DNA from 2 places in the Marinococcus halophilus genome. Region 2 is predicted to be linked to the other one. Evidence: a T-box and tRNA genes for the amino acid it is inferred to sense, from the RefSeq annotation. Region 2 holds a T-box; the other holds one or more tRNA genes.

Region 1 (15,335 bases), 760 kb from region 2:
GTAAATACGTTCTGTGATACCGCCAATAAAAAACAGGGCCAGACTATTCATAAATAAGTGCAGAAAACCAATATGAAGAAACATAGCAGTAACCAGCCGCCACCATTCTCCTTCGACAATACCCGGATTGTACTTCGCCCCCAGCTCAATAAGGGTGTTGATATTCATGCTGCTGCCAGCGCGTTCCAGCACTAAAAAAATCGCAGCCAGTAATGCCAGCACAGTGTAAGTGACAATTGGCTTTCCACTGGAAAAAAAGGACATATCCTGCTGTTCAAGCTCCCGCTGTTTGTTCTCTGCCTGCCGGCGGTAAAAAGAGGCTCTTTGTTCATGCTCTTCGGGATCAAGCTCTTCTTCGAGCTCTCCCCATATCCATTCATTAGTCTTTAAATACGTACTGACGGCCGAAGGCGGATCCGCTATGCCGCGTCCATTGTCGTCGGCGAACAAAAAGGAATAGGCTTCATGTTCTCCGCTCTCCATTGGCGCTTCCATATCAGCGGGCGGATACGAAGTAATATAGACATTGGCAAATTTTGCTTTCCTTAAGGCAAGCCTGCGCTTCCAGCCGTGAAAGCTTTTTTCAGCCTCTCTCCTGTCCTCTTCTAACCGTTCAAGGCGTTCATATTCTACGCGCGCCATGCGTACCACCCACGGCTGCCCGTTCACGTCCCCCTGAAGCCATATACGTTTTCGGTCGGGCCCGACATCAATCAGGCGGAACGATTCTTCTTCCATGAGCTGCTCTGTAAATTTCCAAAACTGGTGCGTTTCCCGTTTAGACATCCAAACGCCGTCCTTCTTCCGCTATTTCTTTTAAATACAGGGCTGCTTTGTTAAAATCGCTAAACTTTCTTACTGTCTTCGACGAATGATCGTTTTCTTCCCCCCGGGTGTTTACATAAAAGGCTTCCCACCCTGCATTTTCCGCTCCCTTTACATCATGGTCCCAGGAGTCTCCGACAAACAGCGCCTGTTCTCTGCGGCTGCCCAAATGCTGCAGCGCTTCGTCAAAAATGGCCGCCTTCGGCTTCGGGGCTTCAGCCGTTTCCGAAATAAAAAGATGCCTGCGATCTATCCAGCGGTCAAGCTCGAGCTGATAAAACTTTTCTTTTTGGAGCTCCTCCGACCCATTGGTAATAACCCCCAGGCGCACGTTGCTTTTTGTGAGCGATTCCAACAAATCAGGCACGCTCTCGTATAGTTCGCTGAATTCGGGCAGACGCTGCTCGTATTCCTGATGAAAGCTAAGTGCTTCGCGGGCCGAACTCGGAAGTCCGAACACATGCATGGTTTCTTCATACCGCTTGATCCGGTACTGCTCCTGAGTAAGACTACCTTCCTCGTATTCCTGCCAAAACAAATCGCAGTGATATTTAAACACTTCGAACCATCTGTCTTCATGAACAAACGGGGCTTCGCTATTTAATTGCTTTCTGATGGAGACAAACACAGCCTTGATTGTTTTCTGAAAAGCTTTTTCGTGATCATAAAGGGTGTTGTCCAGATCGAAACAAATTGTTGTCCAGCGCATGTACTTGTGCCACCTTTCTTCCTTCCATTATAGCAACCTCCCGCAAAAGGCGAAATCAAAAGGAAAAAAGAAGGGCAGCGTACAATGCTGTAACTATCATCCCGCCGCCAAAAGAGCTTAGCGCATTCACAGCGTTATTGGTCATCCATGAAACGCCCGAAGCATAAATGGTTTTTCTGCCGTGATGAACCTCTGCTTCTGTGTAAGACTTACATTCACTGCACCAGTTTATCCGCTCTGCGTACGCTCCGAGAAACGTGTCTATAAAGCAGCCTCCTGCTCCTGCGATACACACGGAAACAAGCATAAACATCCCAAGCTCTTCAGATAAGTAAAAGACGGCCCCTCCTATAAGGGCGGCGCCCCCGCAGGCACCCAGTGTTCCAACTGTTGAAACCGCTCCGGACCATCCATTTTCTGTTTGTTTTCGACTGCGAATATGAAAGGGGCGGCCTCCGAAGCGCCGGCCGATCTCTGAAGCCCACGTATCCGCATTCGATGCCGCCACTGCCCCAACAGCAGCAGCCAAAAATCCCTCCCACGGAACTGCGCTGTATAAGGCGGCAAATAAAAGCATCGGCCCCCCATTTGCCCATACCTGCCAGCTGTCCCGCTGGGCCTTTTCCTGCCTTTTCAAGCGTGAGAGGGCTGTCGAACTAATAAAAAAAATAAGCAGGGCCGCTGTTCCCGGCCAACTTGTCCATACGTAGATAAGCGTACCAAGCACCCCTGCTGACATCGTACCGAAAAGCGTTAGGGATCGTTTTTGCCAAATGGTGAGTAAAAACAGCGCGAACAGTAGACCCAGTGCTGTTTCACCCCACATGAAGAAGCCCGTCACTGCTGATCAGAGTCTGTACCGGCACATCGTGCGCTTCTACCGGAATATGCTCCTGAAGCTGAAAAGTATGAATCAGGGCAGCCGTGGAAAAATCCGCCCGGTTTAGAAAACGGTCATAGTACCCGCCTCCAAATCCAATACGATAGCCTTCCTTATTAAACACTAGACCAGGCACAAGAATAAGGTCAAGCTGCTCCGGAGGAACGAGGGCACAGACGCTTTTTTTAGGCTCGTATATCTGGCCGATCGAGCGTTCAAGCTCACCGAAATTCTGAATTTCATAAAATTCCATTCCACGCTGTTCGGGATCTATTTTAGGTACACATATCCGCTTTCCTTGCTGCCAGCCAGTTTCAATGATCGGTCCGGTGTTTATTTCATTTTTAAGTGATACCGTTACCGCGATCGTATCCGCCTGTTTCCAGCCGTCCCATTGAAATAAATATTCGTAAATTTTCTTTTCCGCCTTCAGACGCTCGCTTCCGGAAAGGGCCTGGTACGAGCTGTTTATCTGCTGGCGGAGCCTATGTTTATTCAATTGCATCCCCCTTCCACGTTATTTTTCCTTATACGTTGCTTTAAGACAAAAGAAAAAGCAGCTGGGAGATGTAATCTCCTGCTGCTTATTTCGTTTCGCGATGAAGAGTGTGCTTTCCTAAACGAGGAGAATATTTGTTCAATTCAATACGCTCAGGGTTCGTGCGTTTATTTTTGCTGGTAATGTAATTACGGTCACCAGTCTCTGTGCAGGCAAGCGTTATTTGTACACGCATGTGATTCCCTCCCTACTTTCGTACATTTTTCATACTTAGTAATATTATCAGATTCCTATTTGTGCTTCAAGTCTGTGGTGTTAGTTTTTCCAAGGAAAGTTAAGAAGATTTTTCTTAAAAGCGGCAAATCAGGCAAACACGGTATTAATGTGAGGCTCAGCCTCCGGCTGTTGTTCCCAAAGGATTACTGTTCTTCGTCCGCGGATGATTCATCGCCCTCTGCATTTTCTTCGCCTTCCGCATTCTCTTCTCCGTTTTCTTCTTCAGCGTCACCTTCACCACTGCCGGCCCCCGGGCGCTCTTCTTTAAGATTTTCATAGGCCTGCATCGTATCGGCAGCAATGCTGTTGGCAATACCCGATCGTCCGCCCTCATCACTTGAATAAGTATTAGGAACAACTACCGCAATCGCAATCTCCGGGTCTTCATACGGCCCGTAGGCAATAAAGGTCTGGTTGTTAACATCTACTACTTCATTATCGCTTTCCCTGCGCACACTGCGCTCAGCCGTACCAGTTTTCCCAGCAACTTCCATATTTACATCGGTAAAATAGCTGTCCGCTGTGCCAAGCTCGGTGTTTACCACGTCATACATGCCCTCCTGGGCGATATCAAAGTATTCTTTGTCAATATTAACTTGGTTCAGCATGTTCGGTTCAAACTGGTGGAGCACTGCTCCCATCTCGTCGGTATTACGGTTAGGTTCACGAATTTCTTTTACCAGGTGCGGCTCCATCCGTTTTCCGTCCGAAGCAATAGTCGCAGAATACTGCGCCAGCTGCAGCGGCGTGTACGTATCAAGCTGGCCGAAGGAGAAAAATAACAAGCTGCCTGGCACCTGTGTACCAGCATTTAAACCGGTAGCTTCTGATGGAAGATCGACACTTGTCTCCACCCCGAGGCCAAACTGGTGATAGTAGTCTCTCATCGTCGCATATGCTTCGTCCACTTTTTGATTGTTGAAACCATCGTTACTTCCATACTCGTAATCCATCAGCCGCATTGCAATTTCAGACATAAACACGTTGGAAGATTCTTGAATAGCACCGACAACATCTATCGTGCCGATTTCATGAGAAGAGCTGACTTCTCCCCCTGGACCAGGAAGATCAATCGGCCTGTCGTTGATTTTCGTGTCTTCCGTAATGACTTCCTCCTGGAGACCAATCATACCTGTCGCCGGCTTGATCGTGGAACCCATCTCATACGTGTTCGTTACATTCCCGAGCTGGTCATCGTAGCCATTCATGGCAAGTATCTCTCCAGTATTCGGGTCGATCGCAGTCACGTACGCCTGCTGATCGTTTGGAAATGAGCCCTCTGACTGCCCCATCTGATCGTCAATTATCGTCTGTACTTCCCGCTGCAGATCCATGTCAATCGACAGCACCAGGTCATTGCCGCGGCTTCCGTTACTCGTTTCCTCTGCTTCATCGTCTTCACCACTGACGGTTCCTTTTTTGCCTCTCAGTGTATCTTCATAATGTTCTTCGAGAAAGCTCTGGCCTACTTCATCGGAACGCTGGTATCCTTTGGCCAGAAACTCAGACACCGTTTCTTGAGGAATCGATCCTACATTTCCATACAGACTTTGAAACGCCTTTGTGTACTGATAGTCGCGCCTGAAGTCTCTTGTTACATCCACGCCCTCCAGTTCATCGAGGCGGGCACTAATAGCAGTGGCTTCTCCCTCTGTTAAATCCCGTTTCACACGCTGCGGAGAGTCGTAGTAGCCAGAAATCATTTCACTCCAGATGGCCACCACTTCCAGTTCTTCGTCACTGATGTCATTTAATTGTTCGTCTGTAATCCGGTCAAGCTGAACTTCATACGGATCTTTACCGTTTTCCATCAGCCGCTGCTCTTCTTTATCCGAAACGAGTTTATCCGCTTCATTTTCCCGTGTCAAAAGCCAGTAATCCTGCAAATTTCTTTCGGGCATGCTATCGCGATCTGTTTCTTCTTCATCAAACTCAATCAGCTCAGCCAGCTCTTCAGCTGTCTGAATACGTTCGTCGTCCTCGTAGCTTCTCTGGTTCGTGTACGTTAATGTCAGAATAAGGTTGTTGCCCACCAGCTCTGTGCCATTTCGGTCGTACATGATCCCTCGCGGGGCATCAACGCGGCTTGCAGAAGTGGATGCTGTCTCATTTACGTCTTCTTCATATGTATCACCTTCAACGATCTGTACGTACCCAAGCCGCAAAATCAATATAGAAAATAATATAAAAACGGCGAAAAAAAGAACGTTCAGCCGAAAAGGAATGGTAGGTTTTTTATTTTTTCCAGAAGCCACACGCAATCCCTCTCTTAATGTATATATGTTTGCTGATCACTTATTAATTATAGCACAGAAAGAGGCTGCTGCCGAACTTCTGCTTTCTGCCAAAACAAAAAATCCGCTCCCGAAAAGGGGAACGGATTCTGCAGAAATATTATTTTGCTTCCTGATAATTCTTTTCAACTTCGTCCCAGTTCACAACATTCCAGAATGCTGCTACGTAATCCGGGCGACGGTTTTGATATTTCAGGTAATAAGCGTGCTCCCAAACGTCCAGGCCGAGAAGAGGAGTTTTCCCTTCCATAACTGGGGAGTCCTGGTTGAGCGTATCCATAAGTTCAAGCTCACCGTTGTTTAAGACGAGCCATGCCCAACCGGAGCCAAAACGGCCGGTAGCCGTTGCGCCGAATTCTTCTTTAAATTTGTCAAAGCTCCCCCACTTGCTCTTAATGGCATCTGCCACTTCGCCTGTTGGTTCTCCACCGCCGTTCGGGCTGAGAAGCTTCCAGAAAATGGAGTGGTTGGAATGGCCGCCGCCGTTGTTTCTTACTGCGGTACGGATATCTTCAGGTACAGCGTTCAAATCGCTGATCAGTTCATCAACGCTTTTGTTTTGAAGATCGCTGTGGTTTTCCAAGGCTGAATTTAATTTTGTTACATACGTGTTGTGGTGTTTATCGTGGTGAATGTTCATTGTCTGCTCATCGATATGAGGCTCTAATGCGTTTGGTGCATAAGGTAGATCTGGTAGTTGATGTGTACTCATACAAAATGCCCTCCTTGAAAGTTCTGGTGATTTGTACAAAGTGACTATGCAATAATTTAGTATACAAAATTACACTTAGTCTACTTTCACTTTACCAAAACAATACTTATTTTTCAAATCAGCTTTCTGGCTAATTCAAACTAGAAAGCCTGCCACGGTTGATTATTCCCTTCTGCTTTTTCTTTAAACATAAAAAATTCGGCAGTGTTTGCTAAGAATCAGAAAATCAAAAGCTTAAAAATGTCTGCATACACGACCGTCCCTTTTCCGGGCCAACCTGGCTTTCAAACAAAAAAACTTCCCCGGCTTTGCCGAAAAAGTTTAATGGATGTCTATATTAAGTCCGTTTGTGTTTATAATCATAGTTTAATAATGGCGGAGGAAGAGGGATTCGAACCCTCGCGAGCCGTAAAGCTCCTAACGGTTTTCGAGACCGTCCCCTTCAGCCGTACTTGGGTATTCCTCCATAAGAATATTCATCCACTGTTTTTAAAGTGGTGGACCCTGTAGGACTCGAACCTACGACCGGACGGTTATGAGCCGTCTGCTCTAACCAACTGAGCTAAGGGTCCCTAAGAGTAATCCAGACAAAAAAATGGGGCGGTTGATGGGAATTGAACCCACGAATGCCGGAACCACAATCCGGTGCGTTAACCACTTCGCCACAACCGCCGTATGCTTATGTAAATGTATTGGTAGCGGCGGAGGGGATCGAACCCCCGACCTCACGGGTATGAACCGTACGCTCTAGCCAGCTGAGCTACGCCGCCATGGCTCCGCAGGCAGGATTCGAACCTGCGACCAATCGGTTAACAGCCGATTGCTCTACCACTGAGCTACTGCGGAATGTGTTACTGCCGTTTTTACGACAGTAATTACTATATCATTTCCCTTAAAAAGCGTCAAACAGATTTTCGCATTTTTTAAACAAGAATTATTATAATATAAATAGCGTTCACTAGCAATATACCGCCCTTTACAATAACACTTGCGATAAATCCCCCAACAGAGCCAACGCCAATTTTGCCAAGCTGTTTCCACGACTTCTGGCCCCCAATTAATTCTCCGATGACAGCTCCGGCAAGTGCGCCAATCAGAATACCAGCAACCGGAATAATAAACGGCCCGACGACCAGGCCGATCAGGCTTCCCCAGATGCCGTACTTCGTTCCCCCGCTTCGCTGGATACCATAATAGTTAGCGACGTAATCAATGGCAAACAACAGCACGGCGATCACTGCCTGGATAATCCAGTATGCAATGCCAATGTCTGTGAACCCGTACCCGAGTGCAAACAAAAGAGCAGCAGCTGCATGAAATATCCCGCCCGGGAGAATCGGGTAAATAACTGCCACAAGCGCCAGCACGTAGCAGGCGAACCCAAGCAAATACCAGATAATTTCCATAGTTTCCTCCTTATACAGATATACTTTGTCCTATAGTCTTATTCCCCTTTGGACCATCCACAAAAAAGAAGGAGGTGTCCTCCCTCCTTCTCTTCTTATGAAACTTCCCGATCATCTAGTACTGTTTCGGCTATATTCACCGAATGGTCGCCGATACGTTCGAGATTACTGATCATATCGACAAATACAATACCGGCAGACCCGGAACAGCGCCCCTCATTCAAACGGAGAATGTGTTTTTTACGCAGCTTCCGTTCCATCTTATCGATGTCTTCTTCCTGTTTTGCCACCTGCTGGGCAATTTCATAGTCATCCTTTTCAAGCGCTTCAACGGCGCGGGTGAATGTGCTGATCGTCAGTGTGAACATTTCATGTAAATCTTTATATGCTTCTTCTGAAAGCGTCACTTTATTGGACAGCTGATAGTCGACAAGCTCCATGACGTTTTCCATATGGTCGCCCACCCGCTCGATGTCGCGGACAGTATCCATTACGACAGAGTGTTTGCGCGAATTTTCTTTAGACAAAGACCGGGCGGAAATGCCGATCAAATATTCCGTAATGTCTTTATCAAGGTTATTGATCGCTTCTTCATACCGAACAATCTTCTCGGCGTCCTTTTTGTTTTTCGTATCCAGATAGCTTTCGCTTTTCTTAAGACCTCTTCCAGCGTAATCTGCCATTCGGAGCGTTTCAAGCTTCGCCTGGTCTAAAGCAATCGCCGGGGATTGATAAATAAAGCTCGGATCCAAGTGTTTCGGTTTGTATTCAATTTCTTCATCGCTTCCAGGAACCAGCTTGGTAACGATGTACGCCAAAACGCCCACAAAAGGCAGCTGGATAATCATGTTTGAAATGTTAAAAATTCCGTGGGCGAACGCAATCGTCATTGGCTCATTTAAGTTAAGAGCTTCCTGCAGGTAGCTGATAAATGCTGTATACGGCACAAGCAGGATGAGTACAATTGTTGCACCGATCAGATTAAAGATGACGTGGGTCAACGCAGTACGCTTTGCTGCCACGGAAGCGCCGATAGCTGCTATGACCGCTGTAACAGTCGTACCTATATTGTCGCCAAAAAGTATTGGAAGCGCAGCCTCCAGCGATATTGCATTTTGCGTGTACAATTCCTGAAGAAGGCCAATGGTCGCCGAAGAGCTCTGCAGCCCGACGGTAAAGATGACCCCTACCAGCAACCCTAAAAGCGGGTTATTACTCATGCTTATCGTTAAATCGTTAAACGCCGGCAGTTCTTCAAGCGGTGCTACTCCGTCCCCCATAAGTGAGAGCCCAAAGAACAGAGCCCCAAAGCCGAAAAAAGTTTGTCCTATGTTGTTTATTTTTTTGTTTTTAAAGAAAAAGATCAGTACTGTACCAATAAATATAATTGGAAGAGCGTATTCTTCGAGTTTGATCCCAATAATAAACGCCGTCACCGTTGTCCCGACGTTTGCCCCCATAATAACGCCAATCGCCTGGCGCAGCGTCATAAAGCCGGCGCTTACAAGGCCGACTGTAAGTACTGTAGTTCCTGAACTTGATTGAATAAGTATAGTTACGATAATACCGACCAGCACGCCCATAAACGGGTTGGAGGTGAATTTATCCAGAAGGTCCCGAAGCCTGTCACCGGCAATCTTCTGCAGGCCATCCCCCATGTATTTAATTCCAAATAGGAATATTCCCAAACCACCAAAAAAAGTAAACAAAATCGTTTGAATATCCAAACTCTACATCTCCTTAGTCGCTTTATGAATTTTGGCAGTTTTTTGCCGCACCCAGTCTATTTTTAAAGTAATTTAAATGGTTTGTAAAGGAAATATTACTTTTTTCCAAAGTTATTTAACTTTTGTTTTTATGCCGTAAAAAAAGAGCAAGCCAAAGCCTCCTCTTTTTTCATCTACAACCTTTTATTATATGGAAATTATTGTTCTTTTACTGCGGAATCGAGACGCTTCACCCGGATGCGTGTACCGTCCACAGAGGTTACCTCAATTTCTTCGTTGGCATTCAGCCACTGATCGCCGCTTGTCGCACTGTAACGTTCTCCCTCAATATCAATCGTCCCAGTCGGACGGAAAGGAGTAACGGTAGTCCCCGTTTTACCGACCAGCCCTCCGTACGTCTGGTTAATCGAATTGTAGCCCAGATCGCTCGTTAAACTATCCTTAAGCATCAGCTTCGACCACAGATCCCGGCGCGGAAAAACCTTCAGGAAAAACATAGCTGCCATCGCTCCTGCCAGGAATCCGAAAATAACGAGTACGCCGTAAATAATGGTAGGAGTCGGTACTGCAATAGATACCCCCATCAGCAGAAGTCCTACAATAGAGACAGTGCCATCTCCGATAAGCTTGCCGTCAAGCAGAATCAGACCAAGCCCCGCTGCATACAGCACCAGCACCCAAATGCCGGCTGCCCCTTCAAGATGATAAGAAAAGAATAAGACCATAAAGGCTGTGCCCAGAATAAAAAATAAGCTTTTGGACTTAACCAGAAATTCGGAGATTAAAAACATCGTTCCAAGGAAAACGACAATAAATCCTACACTCGGGTTCGCTAACCATTCCATCGTATATACTCCCTTCCACAAAGCTTTTATATTGCCTACTCTATTCGTTTCATAAGCGCTTGATAATCATATATACGCGTAAGCAGCCTGTATCGTTTCACATATATTGTAACTCTTCCGTCTGCCAGTTGTCAGCTGAAAGCGTCTTCTTTCCATAAAAAAAGAGACCCTAGCGGCCTCTTCTTTTTTATCCAATATTATGCCGATTCCCCGGAATCGCTGTTGAACCATCCCTGGACGGAATCAAGCATTTGTTCGAGGAAAGCGACAATGCGTGAAAGGAAGTTCTGCGTGTCCTCGCTGTTCATAAAGCTGTCAATATTTTCGGTAGCCTTATTCAGCTGGCTTTCCATCTGTGACCAGTCAATATTTAAGTTCTGCATCCGGTCGAATAAGGAAACAAGCTCATCTTGCTGCTGTTCGCTCAGCTCAATGTTCATATCACTGGAAACATTCTGTACGATAATCCGGATGTCTTCCGTATTATTAATCTCAGTGTTATTAATCTCCTGCTTGATTTCTGTGATCAGTGTTGTTGCTTCTTCTTTGCCGATGTCTTCGCCAAGCTCAGATGTTTTGGCAATCTCTTCATTTGCCACCTGTTTTTGATCCTCAGATATGCTGACATTGTTCTGCTGTTCGTAAGCTTTTAAAATTCCTGTCAGCGCGGCCGTGCCCGATACTTCAAACGGCGCTGTCACATAAACCTCTGCATCCTCCACTCCTGCTGTGGCAAGCGCGTTGGCATACATCCCTTCTGTAACAGTATCTATTTTGTTCGTTTCAATATCAATGCCTTCACCGTCTTCAGCCGCAGTAATCTTTGCAGAAGATAACGCCCGCGAGCCAATTTCGGAACTGCTTAAATAATCCCCAAGATACTGATACTCTTCTTCATTTGTAACTTCAACCACCGGGACTTCCCCTTCGGTTACCTCCATCTCTTCGAGCAGAGAACTTCTTTGTTCCGAGGAAAGGTCCTGGCCGAGTGTCACTGTTACATCTCCTGCCGCTGCGTCCGCTGACACCTGCTGGCTTACCCCGAGAGCCCCTAACGTAACTACCCCGGCTGCTAATGTCTGTTGCCACCACTTCATTATAATCAGCTCTCCTTCTTATGCCCTTTCATTTCCAAATCATATGCTTTTTTGACCAATATATTTATATTCGTCGCATCTATAGTCGTAAGCTTTGCAAAAAAGTTACACTACCCGCACGCTTTCGTTAATTTCTCATCATTTTACAAAATGCCGGCGCAGTGCATTTCATTTCACTGCGTTAGAAGCAACTGCTTGCCAAGAGCACACGCCCACTGATACAATTACGTTGTGTTATAGACCACTGTCAACTATTGTTGTTGCACTAGAAGAAGCACGAAATAAATTCACCAATATAAAGGGGCGAATGGATACATGAGCCAAATAACCCACCGCAGCGAAACCCGAGCAGTCAAAGTAGGTAATGTGACGATCGGTGGCAGCAATGAAGTAGTAGTACAAAGCATGACCACAACAAAAACCCACGATGTGGAAGCGACCGTCGCAGAAATCCACCGTCTTGAAGAAGCCGGATGCCAGATTGTCCGTGTCGCATGCCCGCAGATGAAGGATGCTGAAGCAATTCCGAAAATTAAACAGCGTATCAATATTCCGCTTGTGGTCGATATCCACTTCGACTATAATATGGCTTTAAAAGCCATTGAGGGCGGCGCCGATAAAATCCGGATCAATCCCGGCAACATCGGCAAGCGGGAAAAAGTAGAAGAGGTTGTTGAAGCAGCCAAAGCCAAAGGCATTCCGATCCGTATCGGTGTGAACGCTGGCTCCCTCGAAAAACGAATTCTTGATAAATACGGGTATCCAACTGCAGACGGAATGGTTGAAAGTGCTCTCTACCACATTTCCATTCTCGAAGAGCTCGGCTTTTACGATATCATTGTTTCAATGAAAGCTTCGGACGTGCACCTTGCTATTGAAGCTTATGAAAAAGCAGCTCAGGCCTTCAGCTATCCGCTTCATTTGGGCATCACTGAATCAGGCACCCAGTTCGCCGGTACGGTTAAAAGTTCGGCCGGCCTTGGCGCTATTCTAAGTAAAGGCATCGGAAGTACACTGCGTATTTCTCTCAGTGCCGATCCGGTGGAGGAAGTAAAAGTAGGCCGCGAACTTCTAAAAACGTTCGGCCTCGCGTCGAACGCCGCTACACTTATTTCCTGCCCTACCTGCGGACGTATCGAAATTGACCTGATTAGTATTGCTAACGATGTCGAAGAGTATATCTCCACAATTAAAGCCCCAATTAAAGTAGCAGTGCTCGGCTGCGCAGTTAATGGCCCTGGTGAGGCAAGAGAAGCTGATATCGGTATTGCCGGTGCAAAAGGCGAAGGTCTTCTTTTCCGCCACGGGGAAATCATCCGGAAGGTTCCGGAAGAAACCATGGTGGAAGAACTGAAAATTGAAGTTGATAAAATTGCTGAAGAGCACTACGCTAAAGAGGCAGAAAAAGAACGCGAAGCTAAAGAAAAGGAACTGACGAACTAAGCTTCTCATGCAAAAGAGGTCCACCCGTCGCGGGTGGACCTCTTTTTTGCTTTTATTGTTATCATCGCAGGTCCAGCGTTTATGCCGGTGCTGCTTCTCTTTGTTTTGCTCGTTTGCATTCAGCGCACAGGCCGTAAATCTCAAATTTATGACCGGTCACTTCAAAACCGCCGTCGACGTTTTCATTCAGCCAGTCCATCGGGCACGTTTCAATTTCTCTGGTTTTTCCACATTCAAGACAGATAAGATGATGATGGTGAGCCGTCGTTGAGCAGGAGAAACGAAAATGCATTTCGCCTTCAAGTTCGGTCATTTCAAGAATATCCATTTCTTCAAATATGGCCAGGTTTCGGTAGACAGTATCCACGCTCATTCCAGGGTAATTTTTTTGCAGGGACTGCAGTACCTCTTTCGCTGTCAGGTAGCGCTTTTCATCAGAAAAGAGCTGAAGCAGTTCTTCGCGCTTCGCAGTATATTTAAACCCTTGTTCTTTCATAATGTTAAGCGCTTTGGTGACGTTCATATTTAAGCCTCCTGTTTCTTTTCCAGTTAATCCATGCTCTAAGAATTAAAGTGGCTAAAAGTATAAAAGCAGCTGTTACCACCGTACCGCCGCCGGAAGCAACCCCAAAAAAGATGGAACCGGCCGCCCCGGCTGCCACAGAGATCTCCCCGATTATAACAGCTATCAGAAGCATTCGTTTAAAGCCAGTGGCCCACTGCATTGCAGCCGCTGCCGGAAGCGTAATTAAAGCCCCTGCGAGCAGCACGCCGACAACCTGCATGGATGCCGATATGACAATTGCAAGCAGCACAGCAAGCAGCACATTGAATATTTTAACCGGAATTCCAGCAGATGCCGCCATTTCTTCATCAAAGGAAAGAAACATTAACTCTCTTCCAAACGCTGCAAGCAGCCCTAGAGCAACAACTGTCATTACCCCAATAAACCAAAGGTCTTCCATCTGCACTGAAACAACACTGCCAAACAGGTAGCCATACCACTCCGTCACCCCATCCGCAGATATGGACATAAACAGAGCACTGAGCCCTACCGCCGCTGCCATTAGAATCGGAGCGGCAAGCTCCTGAAATCCTCCGTAGGTATGACGTACACGTTCGATAATCAGCGACCCGGCAAACGCAAATAAAAAACCGGTATACAAAGGATTAATTTCCCAAAAAGCCTGAAGATTACCGGCGAGCACTCCGGCTGTCACTCCGGTAAGGGTGACGTGAGCGAGAGAATCTGCTATCAGCGAAGAGCGGCGCACAACTAAAAATGAACCGATCAAAGGTGCCGTCAGTCCAATTAACACCGCTGCTATAATGCTTCGTTCCACAAAATTAATATCAAACATAGCCGTCACTCTCTATTCTTTATTTTACACAATGAGCACTTTTTTGTGCTATTGATTTGCTTTGTCCGTCCATTTGGCCGCTTCCCACGGTCTCTGCCGTATTCGCCCAGCCACTTTTTCTGCCAGCACCACAATTGTCCATATTGCAAATGAAATGACTGCTATTGTACCGCCGGAGCTGAGGTCATAATAATAAGAAACAAAAAATCCAGCCAGAACAGCCGCTTCTCCAAACACTATGGCATACAGGAACATGCTTTTGAAGTTGGAGGCGACACGGAGCGCTGCTGCGGCCGGCAGTGTAATTAAGGCAGAAACAAGCAGTACTCCTAAAATAGATATGGAAGAAGCAACTACGACAGCCACGATGCCGGCAAATAATAAATTTACTCTCTGAACTGGAATTCCGTTTGCATCAGCCTGCTCCTCATCAAAAGCCAAAAACAATAATTCTTTGTAAAACAGCAGAAACAGCAGCAGCGACACAGCGGAAATGATGCCAATTACCATTGTGTCTGTGACGTTCACCGTGAGAATACTTCCAAATAAAAAGTTAAAAAGATCGTTGTTAAAACCGTCTGCCAAAGAAATAAAAACAACTCCAAGCCCAATGGCCGAAGCCATTACTACTGGTATTGAAAGCTCCTGAAATGTTTTAAACCGCCGGCGCAGGTATTCAATGATGAAGGAGACAATAAAAGTAAACAAAATGCCAGTGTAAAGAGGATTCCATTCGCTGAGCCAAACCCAGAAAGAAGCAAGCCAAAGGTGAAAGGCAATGCCGGTTAATGCCGTATGCGACATGGCATCGGCAATCATCGGTGTCTTTCTTACCACCACAAAGACACCGGCAGCCGGAGCAACCACTCCAAGCATAAGGCCGATGATCAGCGCATATCTTAGAAAATCAAATTCCAGAAAAACCATTAGGCTCCTCCCGCGTGGTGATCATGCTCATGGTGGATAATATGCACATCGTGCCCGTAAGTGCCGGCAAGATCACTTTCTTCAAACTCCCTCGTCGTTCCGTGAAAATGAAGCTGCTGATTCAGGCAGGCCACTTTTGTTACATACTTGGTCATCGCTCCTACATCATGGGTGACAAGAATAAGAGTAATGCCCTTCTCTCTGTTCCAGTAGCTCAGTCTTTCATAGAATGACTGAGCCGAGGCAGCATCCACCCCCACGGTCGGTTCGTCCAGAATCAGCACCTCAGGGTCGCTTACAAGCGCGCGCGCAATAAATACCCGCTGCTGCTGTC
Region 2 (15,335 bases):
TTCATCCATCGGTATAAAGCGGCTGCTCATGGCTTCATCCATCCATTCCTTTGGCCCCGATACGTATACTTTCGCTCCGAGGCGCTCCAATACCTCTACGTTTGAACGGGCGACCCGGCTGTGCCGGATGTCTCCAGCGATGACGACCTTTACTCCGGCAAACCTGCCAAACTCCTGCTGAATAGTCATTAAATCCAGAAAAGACTGGGTTGGGTGATGCCCGCAGCCGTCCCCTCCGTTAATGATGGGAATGTTAATAAAGTCCCGAAGCTCATCGAAGTACCGTTCCTGCTCATGACGGATAACCACCACATCCGCACCAATGCTTTCCAACGTGCGTACCGTGTCGTACAGGCTCTCTCCTTTTTTTACGCTTGAAGTTGCAGCGTCAAAATGCAGAATCCCAAGACCAAGGTTTTGCTCGGCCGCTTCAAAACTGAGCTTCGTCCGGGTACTCGGTTCAAAAAACAAATTCGCCGCGTATAAAGGAAGGGTCGTCCGCTCCCGTTTCATGTCTGCGAACTCGTTCGCTCGCGTCAACAATTCGTGGATCTGGCGCACATTCCACTCTTCCATGGTCAGCACATGCTGCACGACTGCCGTTTTTGAAGTTTTCATACTCATCATTGTTTCCGCTCCTTTTCAATGCTCTCGTCCTTCATAAAAAAACCCGGAGTCGGAAAGACTCCAGGTTTACGGGTATGATGAAACGCCCCGCGCAGGATACACTGCTGCCGGGAGTGTTTTCATGCCGTTCAACCTTGGATGTCTCTCTGTACTTCCTTAAAGGATGATTAAGCTGCCTTATTTTTTGATGTGGACGTACTTGCGGATTCAAACATTGACCGGTTGCCGTAGGAGTTCTTTTTCCCCGGAAGCACTGCATGCAAAATCATCCCAATCACTGTTGCAAGCGCCATGCTCGAAATCTCAAAGTATTCCCCAATTTCGATGAACGCTCCTCCAATACCAGTCACCAGAATGACTGAGCTGATAATCAGGTTCCGCTTAATGCCAAGATCAATATTATTATCAATCAGCATCCGGAGCCCGTTCGAGGCAATAATGCCAAAGAGCAGAATAGAAACGCCGCCCATTACGGCTCCTGGAATGCTTGCGATAAAGGCCTCCACCTTTCCGATAAATCCGAAGCTGATGGCAAGTACCGCCGCTCCGCCGATGACATATACACTGAATACGCGGGTGATGGCAAGCACGCCGATGTTTTCCCCGTATGTCGTGTTTGGCGGCCCGCCAAGCACCGCGGCAAACATAGTGGCTACACCATCTCCCATAATGGAACGATGGAGCCCTGGTGACTCCAGAAAGTTTTTCTCTGCTACCTTGCTTAACACGAGCTGGTCGCCGATGTGTTCAGCAATTGTTACCAGCGCAATTGGTGCCATGATGGCGATGACACTCCAGCTCCAGTCCGGGCTGTATGTCGCAAAAGGTACCGAGAAATCCGGCACCTGAATCCAGGCGGCCTCCCCGATAGCTTCTGTGTTTACCATTCCGGCAGCAAGCGCCGTCATGTAGCCGCCGATGATGCCAAACAGCACCGGAATAATCCTGAAAAACCCCCGGAAAAACACGGAAGCGACAATGACAATCGCAAGTGTCACAGCAGCGACGCTCATATGGCGCATCGGTTCATTGTAGTTTCCGGTGTCTGCGTTGTAGTTCATCGACATTTCGATTGCTGTCGTCGCAAGGCCAAGACCGATGACCATAATGACCGGACCGACTACTACCGGCGGAAGAATATTCATCAGCCAGCCTACACCGGCTTTGCGTATAATCAGCGCCGTAATTCCGTAAACAAGTCCCGCAGCAAACGACCCAAGCATCACACCCCCCGGGCCTCCGATGGATAAAGCAGCAATAATCGGGAAGATAAATGCAAATGATGAACCAAGATAGGCCGGTATTTGTCCTTTGGTAATCGCCAGATAGGCGAGTGTTCCAAGGCCGCTCGAGACCAGCGCTACCGCGGGACTGAGTCCCGTAAGCGCCGGCACTAGTATTGTCGATCCAAACATGGCGAACAGATGCTGCAGGCTAAGAATCAGCCAGGTGGCCGGTGCCGGGCGGGTCTGAATATGGATATCTTCACTATTTTTCATGATAAACCTCCATTAGTATTGGCATGGAGGGAAGAAACGCTTTCGTCTCATCCCTTCTTGAACTCACGGGTCCAAATTAAAGAGAACTGATCTTATGCCGAGTGGATACTAACCTGATCTTCACCGTCTTCTTCTGCCATATTAACGGCGATAATTTCTTCGCGCGATGTCGGCACGTTTTTACCAATGTAATCCGGGCGTACCGGCAGCTCCCGGTGGCCCCGGTCCACAAGTACCGCCAGCTGAATCTGTGCTGGCCGTCCGCTGTCCATCATAGCGTCCATCGCTGCCCGTACCGTTCGTCCAGTGTATAACACGTCGTCCACGAGTATTACTGTCTTACCGGTGACGTCCTCGGGGAGTGTTGCTCCGTGGAGCTCCGGCTCCCGGCTGTTATTATTGTGGGATAAATCGTCGCGGTACATCGTAATGTCCACTTCGCCAATCGGTATGGCATTTCCTTCAATCCGTTCGATGCTCTCTGCGAGCCGGTTGGCAATGTAAATCCCCCGCGTTTTTATCCCGACCAGGATACAGTCTTCCACGCCTTTATTCCGTTCAATAATTTCATGTGACACTCTCGTCAACGCTCTCCGGATCGCTTGTTCATCCAAAAGCACCCGTTCCATCTGCACCATCCTCCTTTTCTTCAATGAAAAAGCCCTCATCCTGTGAGGATGAGGGCTTGAGGCTCCGGATACGCGCCATTACAGGCCGGGTATATACATACGCCGCCCTTAGGAATTTTGCGTTCGGACACCACCTCTTCTCAGCCTCACGGGACTGTGTTAAAAAGGCATTCGTTTTTATCGTTATTACGTAGTATGACAGTCTTTTTCTGTGCGGTCAACTGGTTTTGTCAAGTTCATCAATCGCTGCCTGTATTTCCTGTGGCAGTTCAGCTTCCACTTCGATCCATTTTCCGCTGACAGGGTGCTCGAAGCGGAGGCGGTAAGCATGAAGTGCCTGTCCCGGCAAAGCCAGGGTTTTCCGGCGTCCATACTTTGGATCAGCTGCAACCGGATGGCCGATCTGGGCAAAATGTACCCGGATCTGGTGCATGCGGCCAGTTTCGAGCTCACATTCCACAAACGTATATTTGTGCCACCATTGAAGCACTTGGAAATGAGTCACCGCCGGCTTGGAGTTTTCTCTTACAGCCGCCATTTTCTGTCGGTCATGAGGATCGCGCCCGATCGGCATGTCGATTTTTCCGGTTTCATGTGGTACTTCTCCGTGCACAATCGCCTTGTATTTACGCTCAATTTTTCGGTTTTTCATCTGATTCGATAATTGCTCGTAAGCTTCAGGATGCTTGGCTGCTATCAGCAGACCCGAGGTATCTTTATCCAGGCGATGAATCAGCCCAGCCCGGGCTTCAGGATAATTCTGCCACTCCGGATAGCGGTGCAGAAGTCCATTCATTAATGTGCCGCGGAGGTGACCAGGGGCCGGGTGCACGACCATCCCTGCCGGTTTATAAATTACCACTACATCGTCGTCCTCATAACGTACGTCAAGCTCCATTTCTTCAGGAGTCATCTCTTCATGACTTTCTTTTGGTACACTAACATCGATTCGATCCCCGGCCTGGAGCTTGTAATTGTTTTTGACCCGGCTGTCATTGACCGTAATCCAGCCGTCTTTGACCCACTGCTGTACAACTGAGCGGGACTCTTCCAGCTCGTCTGCCATTAGACGGTCAACTCTTGTGCCCTGTTCTTCTTCATTAACGGTTCGTGAATTCATGTGTTTCTTCCTTCTTTCGTGATCTTTCGTCTAAAAACATGCCAATAATCAACCATGCTACACCTACTGTGAGGGCAGCATCCGCAACATTGAAAATTGGGTAATTGTAGGCAAACAGATAAACATCAATAAAATCGACTACTTCTCCAAATAAAATACGGTCAATGAAATTTCCAATAGCTCCTCCCAGAACGAGTGCCAGCGGGATACCAAAGGTAAATGAGAGCGTTCCATATTGCTGCAGGTAATACACTACCACCGCTATCACGACAATCGTAATAAGTATAAAAAACCAGCGCTGGCCCTGCAGGATGCCAAAGGCCGCTCCTTCGTTCCGGTGAGAGGTCAAATATAGAAAGGATGGGACAATTTCAAAGCTTTCTCCAACACGCATGGAGGCAGCTACTATGTATTTGGTTGCCTGGTCGAAAATAACAATCAGCGCAGCCAGCAGGTAATGCCATTTAATAATTTTCATACAGCCTCTTTCATCCTCTCTTACGGAGTGCGTTCCACCCTTAGCATTTTAGCACATATTCACGGGTGCGAACAGCGCCCCGAAGGAACCTTCCGCCTTTTGCTTTGCATAAAAAAAAGCCCCCTTTATAATCAGGGGGCTCCCGTATTAGGATTGATTAACGTTTTCTTTCTGATGCATTACCGAAGCACAGCGGCTGCACAGATCCGGGTAAGCCGGGTCTTCTCCTACTGTTTCGGTTACTTCCCAGCAGCGTTCGCAGCGTTCACCCTCCGCTGCTCCTACAACAACGCTTACTTCATCAAGCTTCGACGCTTCTGCCGGAGCTTCGGATGCTGAGCCGGCGACTTCCGCTTTCGACACAATAAAGAGCGTCTTTAAGCGGGTTACGCTCTGAAGCATGTCTTTAACTTCCCCGTCTGCATAAATGTCAACCGAGGCTTCAAGCGACTTGCCAATCACTTTTTCTCCCCTCGCTGTCTCCAGCGCCTTCAACACATCGTCCCGGACATCCATGAGACGATCCCATTTCCGGCGTAGCTCTTCGTCCTCTGCAGAACGGTCTGCCTGCGGCATGTCCGTCAGCTGCACGCTGTCTGCTTCTGTCTGAGGGATAAACTCCCATACCTCTTCGGCCGTATGCGGGATAATTGGGGCAGCCATCTGTACGAGGGCAGTTAAGGTGTCATACAGTACTGTCTGGATCGCCCGTCGGCGGACGTCGTCTTCATGCTCAACATAAAGCGTATCCTTGGCAATATCGAGATAAAATGAGCTCAGGTCGACGGTACAGAAATTGTGAAACGTCTGATAGACATTGACGAACTGATACTCTTCATAGCCGGCCCGGATTTTTGTGATTAAATCCTGCAGACGCAGGTGCATATACTGGTCAAGCTCGCTCCAGTCCGATGGCGAAATCCGGTGTTTTTCCGGATCAAAATCACTCAGGTTCCCGAGCATAAACCGGAATGTATTACGGATTTTACGGTATGCTTCAGCGATTTGCTTTAAGATGTTGTCCGACAGCCGGTGATCCGCCTGATAATCAACACTCGACACCCAAAGCCGGAGAATATCCGCCCCGAGCTGCTTTGTGATGTCATTGGGCGAAATTGTGTTACCGAGCGATTTACTCATTTTTTTGCCTTCCCCGTCCATCGTAAAGCCGTGACTCAGCAATGACCGGTATGGCGATTTTCCGGTGACCGCAACGCTCGTTGTAAGAGAAGAATTAAACCAGCCGCGGTATTGATCAGAGCCTTCGAGATACATATCAGCCGGACGCTGCAGAAGCGGAGATGCCTCAAGCACTGATTGATGCGAGGAGCCGCTGTCAAACCATACGTCCATGATATCCATTTCCCGTGTAAAGCTGCCATTTGGGCTATGGTCCGAGGTGAATCCTTCCGGCAGGAGCTCCGCCGTCTCCCACTCAAACCATACGTTGGAACCATGGGTGCGGAACAGCTCGGAGACGTGCTGGATAGTTTCATCGTTAATGATCGCTTCTCCGTCCTCGGCGTAAAAGACCGGGATCGGCACACCCCAGGCACGCTGTCTGGATATACACCAGTCGCCCCGGTCCCGCACCATATTATACAGGCGCGTTTCGCCCCAGGCAGGCGTCCATGTCACTTGGCTGATTTCATCTAAAAGCTCTCCGCGAATATTCTCGATCGAAGCAAACCACTGATCAGTCGCCCGGTAAATGACCGGCTTTTTCGTTCTCCAGTCATGCGGATAGGAGTGGCTGAAGAAGTTCAGCTGCAACAGCGCTCCGAGCTGGTCCAGGTTATCCGTGATCGCTTTGTTCGCTTTATCATAAAAGAGACCTTCAAACCCAGGCGCCTCCTCAGTAAACACCCCTTTGTCGTCTACAGGACAGAGCGTGTCAAGCCCGTACTGCTGGCCTACAATAAAGTCTTCTTCCCCGTGGCCCGGAGCTGTGTGCACGCAGCCGGTACCGGCGTCCAGCGTTACGTGGTCGCCGAGAATAACGAGAGAGTCCCGGCCATAAATAGGGTGCTCAGCCATCACATACTCAAGGTCACGGCCCTTCATACGTTTTGTAATTTCATAGCCGTCCCATTCGAGCTTCTGTTCAAGCTCCTCCAGGAGCCCTTCAGCCACAACATACTTTTCGCCGCCCGCTCGAACCACGACGTAATCAAGCTCGGGGTGTACCGTGATCGCCAGATTGGCAGGTATAGTCCACGGCGTCGTGGTCCAGATGATAAACTTTTCATCGCCTTCAAGTACGTCCTTGCCGTCCTTAACCGCAAACGAAACATAAATAGACGGAGAGCGCATATCGTGGTATTCGATCTCTGCTTCTGCCAGGGCCGATTCCGAAGACGGCGACCAGTAGACCGGTTTTTTGCCTTTATAAATATGGCCCCGTTTGGCCATCTCCCCAAATACCTGGATCTGTTGGGCTTCGTATTCATGATTCATTGTCACATACGGGTTTTCCCAATCGCCTCTTACTCCAAGACGTTTGAACTGTTCGCGCTGACGGTCAATTTGCTTCTCCGCATATTCTTCACAGGCGGCGCGAAATTCAGCTGTTGTCATTTTTTTTCGGTCCACTTTTTTATTTTTCGTCAATGCTGTTTCTATCGGAAGGCCGTGAACATCCCAGCCCGGCACGTAGGGAGCATGGTAGCCCGTCATCGATTTGTAGCGGACGATAAAATCCTTGAGTACTTTATTCAGGGCATGGCCCATATGGATGTCCCCGTTGGCATACGGAGGGCCATCGTGGAGCACAAACAGCGGCCGGTCCTGGGTGCGTGCTTGTACCCGTTCATAAATGCCCTGCTCGTTCCATGTTTTCTGGCGCTCCGGTTCTTTATTCGGCAGATTGCCGCGCATGGGAAATTTGGTTTTTGGCATTAGCAGTGATTCTTTATAACTCATTTCCGTTTCCTCCTTTATTACATTAAAAAGAGCCATCCTGAGCCCCCGTGCATAGGGACGAGAATGACTCGCGGTACCACCCTGATGAGCGCAGGAAGCCATACAGCTCCCTGCTCGTCTCTTCATTGGCAATAACGGCTTTTCAAAAGCCGCCTTAACTTACTTTTTTGTTCAGTTAAGGAACTCCGGGGTGATAACAAAAATGCCCTGGTTCTGCGCTTTCACCAACCGCAGATCGCTGAGACCGGTACATTACTGCCTGCTCCCCTTCAACGTTTGTCGAATATGATAATGCAAAAGTATAATCTAGTTGCCGGTGTTAGTCAAGCCGTTCGCCGTCGCCTGCATAAACTTCTGCCTCTGCGGCTTCTTCTTCAGAAAGATTCAGCCATTCATCCGAATGAAGCATCTCCATCTGTGCTTCCAGAAGCATTTTAAACTTGGTCTGGTAAACAGAAGCCTGTTTTTTCAGCTCTTCAATTTCAAGCTCAATGCGGCGGGATTTGTTCAATGCTTCGTTGACGATCCGGTCCGCATTTTTTTCTGCTTCCTTCACCGTCAGTTCACCTTCTTTACGGGCGTTTTTCCGCACTTCTTCTGCTGATTCCTGGGCTACATATATTGATTTGTTCAGAGTTTCTTCGATATTGGAGAAGTGATTAATCCGGTCCTCCAGCTCTTTCGTACGTTCGTACATCTCATCACGTTCGCGGATGACATCTTCAAAATCCTTAATCAACTGTTTTAAAAAGTCATTCACTTCATCTTCATCGTATCCCCGGAAACCTCTTGTGAATTCCTTATTATGAATATCCAGTGGTGTTAAAGGCAAAATCGTTCACCCTTTCTCCTATTCAAGTATGTATAAAGGCCCGAGAGCCTGCTGCCTTTTTCTACATTCGCGGCAAAAAAGGCAGTTCCTTCTTTTAAAACAAAAAAGATTATTTTTTTCTTTTCTGTTCCTTAACCCCGTATACTATCCGCTGCTTATCTTTTTTGGTGCGTCCCAGCACCTCCATCAATTTGGAGCGGCCAAGCCCTCGTACCGAAACATAGTCCCCGGGGTGCAGGACGTAAGAGGATTGTTCAACCTTCTTCCAGTTCACGCGCACTTTCGCTTTTTCGATGAACGGCAGCGTTTTGCTTCTTGAAAGCCGGTACGCTTCTGCCATAAACGTATCAAGCCGAAGCGAAGAGACCGTCGTTTCGCGTTCCACCCACTCTTCTTCTATTGGAAGCATAGCGGAAAACGGCTTTTCCACCGGCGTCACGGAGACATTGGCAATTTTCGGGAGGTTCAGCTCGATATAGCTGCGGACTTCAGCAGCTGCCACGAATTGAAAGCGCCCCTCCCCTTCCAGGATATCACCGAACTTTTCCCGTTTTAATCCAATGCCCATCAGTGCCCCGAGCACATCTTTATGCTCAAGGGAAGCGAATTTCTGCGGATAAGAGATCTCAAACAATATCAGCTGAAAATCCTCCTGCTCCGGCTGTTCATAAAACGGATAAATTAACGCCCGTTTTCGCTCAGCATCATCGCTCCCCCCGGCAAACGCATAGTAGACGGTCTCGTCTTTGCCGATAACTGAAGCTAAAATATCCCGCTCCCGCGGATCGAGAAAATCGGTCAGCCGTCTTTCAAAGCTGGTTTCGACTGCTTCTTTCCAGTCCGCTGCCTGTTCCACCCAGGCCCTTTCTTCTGGACGGAAGTGTTCGAGCATATTCATGTTTTATTCACCTCAATTAAAACAACGCACCGGCATTAAAAAACAGCGCCCGTATGCCTGATTCTGCAAAAAAGAGTACAATGATGGCCACAATTGGTGAAATATCAAGCGGGCCGAGCGGTGGAATAAATCGGCGGAACGGCTCCAAATATGGTTCGCAAATCGAGCCGATAAACTGGCCGATCGTAGATTCTCTCGCATTTGGGAACCAGGACATGAAAATATAAACAATTAAAACAATACGGTAAATACTGATTAAACTGATCAACAAAGAACCTATAAGCTGCATAATCCCTCCCCTTTCTTTTTAATAGTGCTCATCCCTTTCTGAAATGATTTCTGTAATAGCGCCCGAAATATCTACATTTTCCGGCGCACAGAAAAAGATCTGGCTGCCAACCTTCTGAATATCCCCGCCGATAGCATAAACAGTACCGCTTAGAAAATCAACGATGCGCCGGCCCTGATCCTTTGGCACCCGCTGCAGATTGATGATCACTGCTTTCCGGCTGCACAGGTGATCGGCAATATCCTGTACTTCCTCATAGCTGCGCGGCTCCAAGAGCATCACCTTCGAGGACTTCTGCACACTCTGCAGGCTCACCACGTTGCTTGGCGCCGCCCCCTGCTTGTTTTCATGCTGGGCATATTGCTCTTCTTCAGAAAGAGGAACTTCCTGTTCGACAACATCGTCGTCCATTTCAAAAAAACGCCGGAACTTCGAACGCAAACTCATCTTCTCCTCTCCTTTTTACACAGAGATACCGGCTGCTTTGTTACTTAACGCCGGAGTCTTTTATTCACCTACAAGCGAAGTGCCGAGCCGGATATGAGTAGCGCCTTCTTCAACAGCTACCATATAATCGTTGGACATTCCCATAGACAAATAACTGCAAGGCGCATGAGCCCAGCTTTTTTCCTGAATGTGTCCGCGCAACTCATTCATCTGCCGGAAAACCGGCCGGGTTCGTTCAGCATCCTCTTCAAATGGGGCGAGCGTCATTAATCCTACGATTCGGAGCCGGGGCAGTTTCATCAGCGATTCAATGAACGGTTCCACCTTTTCCGGGGAAAGCCCTGCTTTGCTTTCTTCTCCCGAAACATTCACCTGCACGAAGCATTCGGTAACTGTTTCTTCGGACCGTTTGTTGATTTCTTCTGCCAGGCTCCAGCGGTCGAGTGAATGAATGTATGCACATTTACCGATAATTTTTTTTGCTTTTTTTGATTGGAGGGTACCGATAAAATGAATGTCCGCCCGGCCGGAAACAGCTTCGTATTTTTCAAGTGCTCCTTCCACACGGTTTTCCCCTAAATTGGTTATTCCGGCGTTCACTGCCTCTATCGCGCGCTCCGGGGAGACATACTTTGTAACAGCAATGCATGTTACCTCCCCCGGGTCCCGGCCGGAGGCTTCGCAGGCACGGCCGATATTACGTTTTATCGCTTTCCAGTTGGATTCCACAGTGTTCAAGTGCAGCATCCTCCCTGCCTATATAATATAGATATAACTCATCATTCGTCCAGTTTTCCCGTTTTCACGGCGATGGGAGAAAAACAGCTCTTCCTCAGCGTAAGTACAGTAACGGCTAACAACAATACGTTCGGGAGCTATTCCTGCACGTTCAAGCAGAAGCCTGTTAGCAGTCTTTAGGTCAAGCTCATACCGGCCGTTTGCCTTTTGAATCCACGGCTTATGGTATAAAAAAACTTCTTTATCCTGAAAAGATTGGATGACTGCTTCATTTACCTCATAGTTGGCTCCGGATATCGACGGCCCAATGGCAGCATACATCTGCTCCACCGGGACTCCCTTCTCTATAAAAGCACGTACCATTTCTCCGCCGATGTCCGCTGCAGTTCCTTTCCACCCGGCGTGGGCCAGCCCGGCCACTGCAGAGCTCTCTGTATAAAAGAACAGAGGTACACAATCAGCATAAAAGCTCACAAGCGTAACGTCCTTCGATTGCGTAATTAGGCCGTCAGCTTCCGCCACAGCGGTCTCTCTTTGCTCACTGCCTTTGCCTGCATCGCTTTGGCCCACTTCCACAATCCGGCTGCCGTGGACCTGCTCCTCGGCAATCCACGTAGATAACGGGCGGTTAATATGCCTGGCAGTGATCATGCGATTATTTATAGTGGTATTATTGTCTTCCCCTACATGGAAAGCCGTATTCCGACTTTCATAAGGCGGCTTTCCTATGCCATCTGTTCTGGTGGTAAAACCGGCGGCCACTGCTGGACTTTTCGTTTCCAGCTGAAGAATGCCGTTTGTTAAAAGATGAAACGGCTCGTGCTTCATGCCATCATGCCCTTTCTGCTTATTGATCGGTTTGCACAAAACTCATCGCTTTATTATCCGTGTGCTCCAGCGAAGAAAAGCGGGCCGTGTCCGGCCCGCTTTTTTCTTCTATCGCCTGCCCCGCTTTAGCGGCGGCGCCGGTTGCGCAGAAATGTTGGAATATCGAGTCCTTCGTCTTCCTCCTGTCCCTCTCTGGACGATTCGTTTTCAGAAACAGGCTCTTCCTTCCATTCCTGTTGAGGCGCAGGCTGCTGTGGCTGCTGCGGAGCCTGTTGTCTTGACGGCTGCTGCCGGGAAACAGTCTGTCGGCCGCCGCCGCGTGTTCCCTGCGCGCTCCGCTGATCTTCACTATCCTGAAAGCCGGTCGCAATAACAGTAACGACGATCTCATCTTTCAGGTTTTCGTTAATCACTGAGCCGAAGATCATATTAACATCTGTATCCGAAGCTTCAGATACAATCTCAGCAGCTTCGTGCACTTCAAACAGACTCAGGTTGGAGCCGCCGGTGATGTTCATCAGGACGCCCTGGGCGCCTTCCACAGATGTTTCAAGCAGCGGGCTTGAAATGGCTTTCTTTGCTGCTTCCACGGCCCGGTTCTCTCCAGTGGAAATACCAATTCCCATCAGCGCAGAACCTTTTTCACTCATGATGGTTTTTACGTCAGCGAAATCCAGGTTGATAAGACCCGGCACCGCGATCAGGTCACTAATGCCCTGTACACCCTGGCGGAGAACGTTGTCCGCTTCACGGAACGCCTCAAGCATTGGTGTGCTTTTATCTACGATTTCAAGCAGACGGTCGTTTGGAATTACAATCAACGTGTCCACTTTCTCTTTCAGGGAAGAAATGCCATTGGAGGACTGCACTGCACGCTTCTTGCCTTCAAACGTAAACGGGCGTGTAACGACACCTACTGTCAAAGCCCCGATTTCTTTAGCTACTTCAGCAATCACCGGAGCCGCACCAGTACCTGTGCCTCCGCCCATGCCAGCTGTGATAAATACCATATCGGCACCAGTCAGCGCTTCCTCGAGCTGTTCTTTACTTTCTTCCGCAGCCTTTTTCCCGATCTCCGGGTTCGCGCCGGCGCCAAGGCCTCTAGTCAATTTCCCGCCTAGTTGAAGCTTTGTTTCTGCCTCTGATAATTTTAACGCCTGGGCGTCTGTGTTTACAGCAATAAATTCGACTCCCTGTAAACCGTTCTCGATCATACGATTCACAGCGTTCGAACCGCCCCCGCCGACACCGATGACTTTAATCTGGGCTAGCTGGTCCATATCCATTTCAAATTCCAACATATGTGGTCCTCCTATATAGTCGTTTTATCCATCGTTACTTAATTATTCAAAGAAAGATTTAAATACGCTTCGCATCCGCTCTTTAAACCCAGGCTCTTCCGGATCTTTTTCCTTTGTCCGGTTTTGCTGGCGCGTGCTTGAACCATTGCGGTAATTAGAGTCTCCTGCTGAAGCCGGACGGTCTGATTCAGCGTATTTCTCAGAGCGTCCTGCGGCTACAACGGACTCCTCCCCACTATGAACCTTCATGCTTTTATATGCAAATTCAATCAAGCCAATGCTTGCGGTGTACGTTGGCTCACGGACACCGATGTAGTCCGGCATGGCAAGACGGACATGCTGTTTCCAAATGTCCTGGGCAAGCTCAAGCGTTCCCGGCATCATGACTGCCCCTCCGGTTAACACGTAACCGCCGGGCAGATCATGATAACCCATGCGGGAGATCTCCTGCTGTACTAATGTAAGAATTTCTTCCATTCTTGGCTCGATTATCTCTGCGAGTTCGAGCTGCGTGAATTTTTTCTGGTCGTTGTTGCCAAGCGTCTGAATCGAAAATGACAAATCATCCGAAGCGTCATCGATAAAGGCGTGGCCATGCTCAAGCTTCAAGCGCTCCGCTTCTTCTGCAGTCGTTCTGATGCCTACAGAAATATCGTTGGAGATATGGCTGCCGCCGATCGGAAGAAAGGACATTGTCTGGAGCTGCCCTTCCTGAAACACAGAAACCGTGGTTGAGCCGCCGCCAATATCAATTAATGCAACGCCAAGAGAACGCTCGTCCTTTGATACGGCTACACTCCCTGAAGCCAACGGCTGCAATACAATATCTGCGATTTCCAGTCCTGCTCGCTCCACACAGCGTAGTAGGTTATGTAAAGCGGTTTTAGCTCCTGTAATAATAGTCCCTTCCATTTCCAGACGGGTGCCGAGCATGCCACGCGGGTCTTTAATTCCGTCCATTCCGTCTACAATAAACTGGGCTGGAATGATATCAATAATTTCTCTGTCAGGCGGTATACTCATTACATGCGCTGCGTCAATGACCCTTTCTACATCCTCATCCTGAATCTCGCGGTCTGTGCTTGATACAGCCACGATTCCATTACATGCCCGCATTTCCACTTGATTGCCGTTAATTCCTACAATGACTTGCTTTACTTCCAGATCAACCATTCGTTCAGCCTGGTCTACAGCCTCTTTAATCGCTTTAACCGTTTCATCGATATCGACGATCGCGCCTTTTCTCATACCGATAGACGGCGCCCGGCCGACTCCAATAATTTTCAAGGCGCCACCGCTCATATCTCCGATAATCGCTCGGACAGACGATGTGCCGACATCAAGACTGACATACAAATTTTCACTGTTCAAGGTTGGGCACCCCCTTATAGATCTATTTTCGCTTCAACGTTATAGCTATTACATCTTTTATAATTCCATACGCAACAGAATGTTTCCGGTTGCGCTTCCATTAATAATATATGGCAGTATTTTTGGGTGAGTTAAGAGAAATACGCCTTCTTTTCAGTCTACAACAACTATCTTCAATGGAAAAGGCAATTTTCAAACAATATTCATTCTTTTATCGTTCAGCTTCATTACCACTATTGTTTTCTTCTGATTCAGAAGAACTTCCTTCTGCTCCCTCAGGAGTATTGTTTCCTTCGATAAAACTCTCCTCAGGAACTTCCTGTGTCCCTTCATTTCCTTGCACAGATCCTTCTTCCGATTCTGTTGCTTTAAAGTACGGCGCTCTCATCATGTAAAGCACTCCATCCTGGCCGGCCTCAATGTTTCTTGCAATAGATGGATACGATCCCATGTATTCTGCAAAATCTGATACAGAGCTGCGTACCTCCAGACCATCATTCATATAAAGAGTGATATTGTCTTCATTACTTTCAGAAGGCTCGAAATACACTTCTGAAATCCGGTTGGTTACCCCCTCGCCAAGTTTACCAAGCTCTTCAGCAAATGCTCCGAGTCTGTCTTCATTATTAAAATTCTGCAAAAGCGGCGCATCGGCGGGAAGCTCCTTGTTTACCTTTTCTGTCAGCGTATGGCCGTTTTCAAGCACTGGGGCGTAAGCTCCTTCTGCCTGGGTATAGGCAACTTTTTCATACTCAGTAACTTCAATATTTACGGTCGCTGGCCAAGATCTTGACACTTCTGCTTCTTCGACTTCCGGCAGTTGTTCTACATTATTTTTAATCACGTTTCTGTCCATTTCCCAAATATTCGTACCGACCTGGACCCCGCTCTCTTCTTTAATAGCCTGCTTCTCTGTAAAATGGGATCCACTCGTTTCAATACTACGGATATGACTTAACGGAGATTGAAAATAGATAACCAGCCCAATCAGAATAAAAAACACAGCCAGATAGATGAACAGCCGCCGTCGAGATTTTTGCCGGCGCTGCTCTTTTAAACTGGGATGGTGTTCTTCGAGCGAGACCAGCTTGCCATCATTTGGCTTCCTCACACCGCAGTCCTCCTCTATTCCCTCGCGTATCAGCTATCGGCTGATCTTCTTTTTACGATTTCCACTTCGGTCTCGAGGTCAATGCCGTAAGCATCTTTAACGGAGGAACGGGCTTTTTCAATTAAAGCAAGCACATCAGATGCTTTGGCGTTCCCTATGTTGACAATAAAGTTCGCATGCAGCTCTGATATCTGCGCCCCGCCGATCACGTGCCCTTTTAGCCCAATGTTTTCAATAAGCTCCCC

What was found. A T-box is a leader RNA that pairs with one kind of tRNA and senses whether it is charged. The one in region 2 lies ahead of ileS (isoleucine--tRNA ligase), so its partner is inferred to be a tRNA-Ile.
Region 1: it encodes a tRNA-Ile, which carries the amino acid that the T-box ahead of ileS (isoleucine--tRNA ligase) is inferred to sense. The anticodon was not compared.

What each region holds. Positions count from the first base shown of each region.
Region 1 covers NZ_FVZD01000006.1:1,877,925-1,893,259, forward strand. Annotated here, with positions in the region: gene B5066_RS15585 (rhomboid family intramembrane serine protease) at 1-786, opposite strand, end outside; gene B5066_RS15590 (HAD family hydrolase) at 779-1,534, opposite strand; gene B5066_RS15595 (DUF92 domain-containing protein) at 1,590-2,360, opposite strand; gene B5066_RS15600 (5-formyltetrahydrofolate cyclo-ligase) at 2,350-2,913, opposite strand; gene rpmG (50S ribosomal protein L33) at 2,999-3,148, opposite strand; gene B5066_RS15610 (peptidoglycan D,D-transpeptidase FtsI family protein) at 3,333-5,444, opposite strand; gene B5066_RS15615 (superoxide dismutase) at 5,584-6,195, opposite strand; tRNA gene B5066_RS15620 (tRNA-Ser) at 6,569-6,661, opposite strand; tRNA gene B5066_RS15625 (tRNA-Ile) at 6,691-6,767, opposite strand; tRNA gene B5066_RS15630 (tRNA-His) at 6,792-6,867, opposite strand; tRNA gene B5066_RS15635 (tRNA-Met) at 6,889-6,965, opposite strand; tRNA gene B5066_RS15640 (tRNA-Asn) at 6,967-7,041, opposite strand; gene B5066_RS15645 (DUF456 domain-containing protein) at 7,119-7,601, opposite strand; gene B5066_RS15650 (Na/Pi cotransporter family protein) at 7,697-9,328, opposite strand; gene B5066_RS15655 (NfeD family protein) at 9,526-10,173, opposite strand; gene B5066_RS15660 (DUF1002 domain-containing protein) at 10,371-11,270, opposite strand; gene ispG (flavodoxin-dependent (E)-4-hydroxy-3-methylbut-2-enyl-diphosphate synthase) at 11,586-12,713, shown strand; gene B5066_RS15670 (Fur family transcriptional regulator) at 12,793-13,236, opposite strand; gene B5066_RS15675 (metal ABC transporter permease) at 13,214-14,074, opposite strand; gene B5066_RS15680 (metal ABC transporter permease) at 14,123-15,001, opposite strand; gene B5066_RS15685 (metal ABC transporter ATP-binding protein) at 15,001-15,335, opposite strand, start outside.
Region 2 covers NZ_FVZD01000006.1:1,115,849-1,131,183, reverse strand. Annotated here, with positions in the region: gene B5066_RS11805 (aspartate carbamoyltransferase catalytic subunit) at 1-594, opposite strand, end outside; gene B5066_RS11800 (solute carrier family 23 protein) at 795-2,126, opposite strand; gene pyrR (bifunctional pyr operon transcriptional regulator/uracil phosphoribosyltransferase PyrR) at 2,219-2,755, opposite strand; gene B5066_RS11790 (RluA family pseudouridine synthase) at 2,973-3,875, opposite strand; gene lspA (signal peptidase II) at 3,856-4,353, opposite strand; gene ileS (isoleucine--tRNA ligase) at 4,501-7,275, opposite strand; T-box leader at 7,326-7,557, opposite strand; gene B5066_RS11775 (DivIVA domain-containing protein) at 7,595-8,107, opposite strand; gene B5066_RS11770 (YlmH family RNA-binding protein) at 8,217-9,005, opposite strand; gene B5066_RS11765 (YggT family protein) at 9,022-9,294, opposite strand; gene B5066_RS11760 (cell division protein SepF) at 9,313-9,741, opposite strand; gene B5066_RS11755 (YggS family pyridoxal phosphate-dependent enzyme) at 9,802-10,479, opposite strand; gene pgeF (peptidoglycan editing factor PgeF) at 10,498-11,307, opposite strand; gene ftsZ (cell division protein FtsZ) at 11,433-12,608, opposite strand; gene ftsA (cell division protein FtsA) at 12,651-13,979, opposite strand; gene B5066_RS11735 (cell division protein FtsQ/DivIB) at 14,191-15,090, opposite strand; gene murB (UDP-N-acetylmuramate dehydrogenase) at 15,120-15,335, opposite strand, start outside.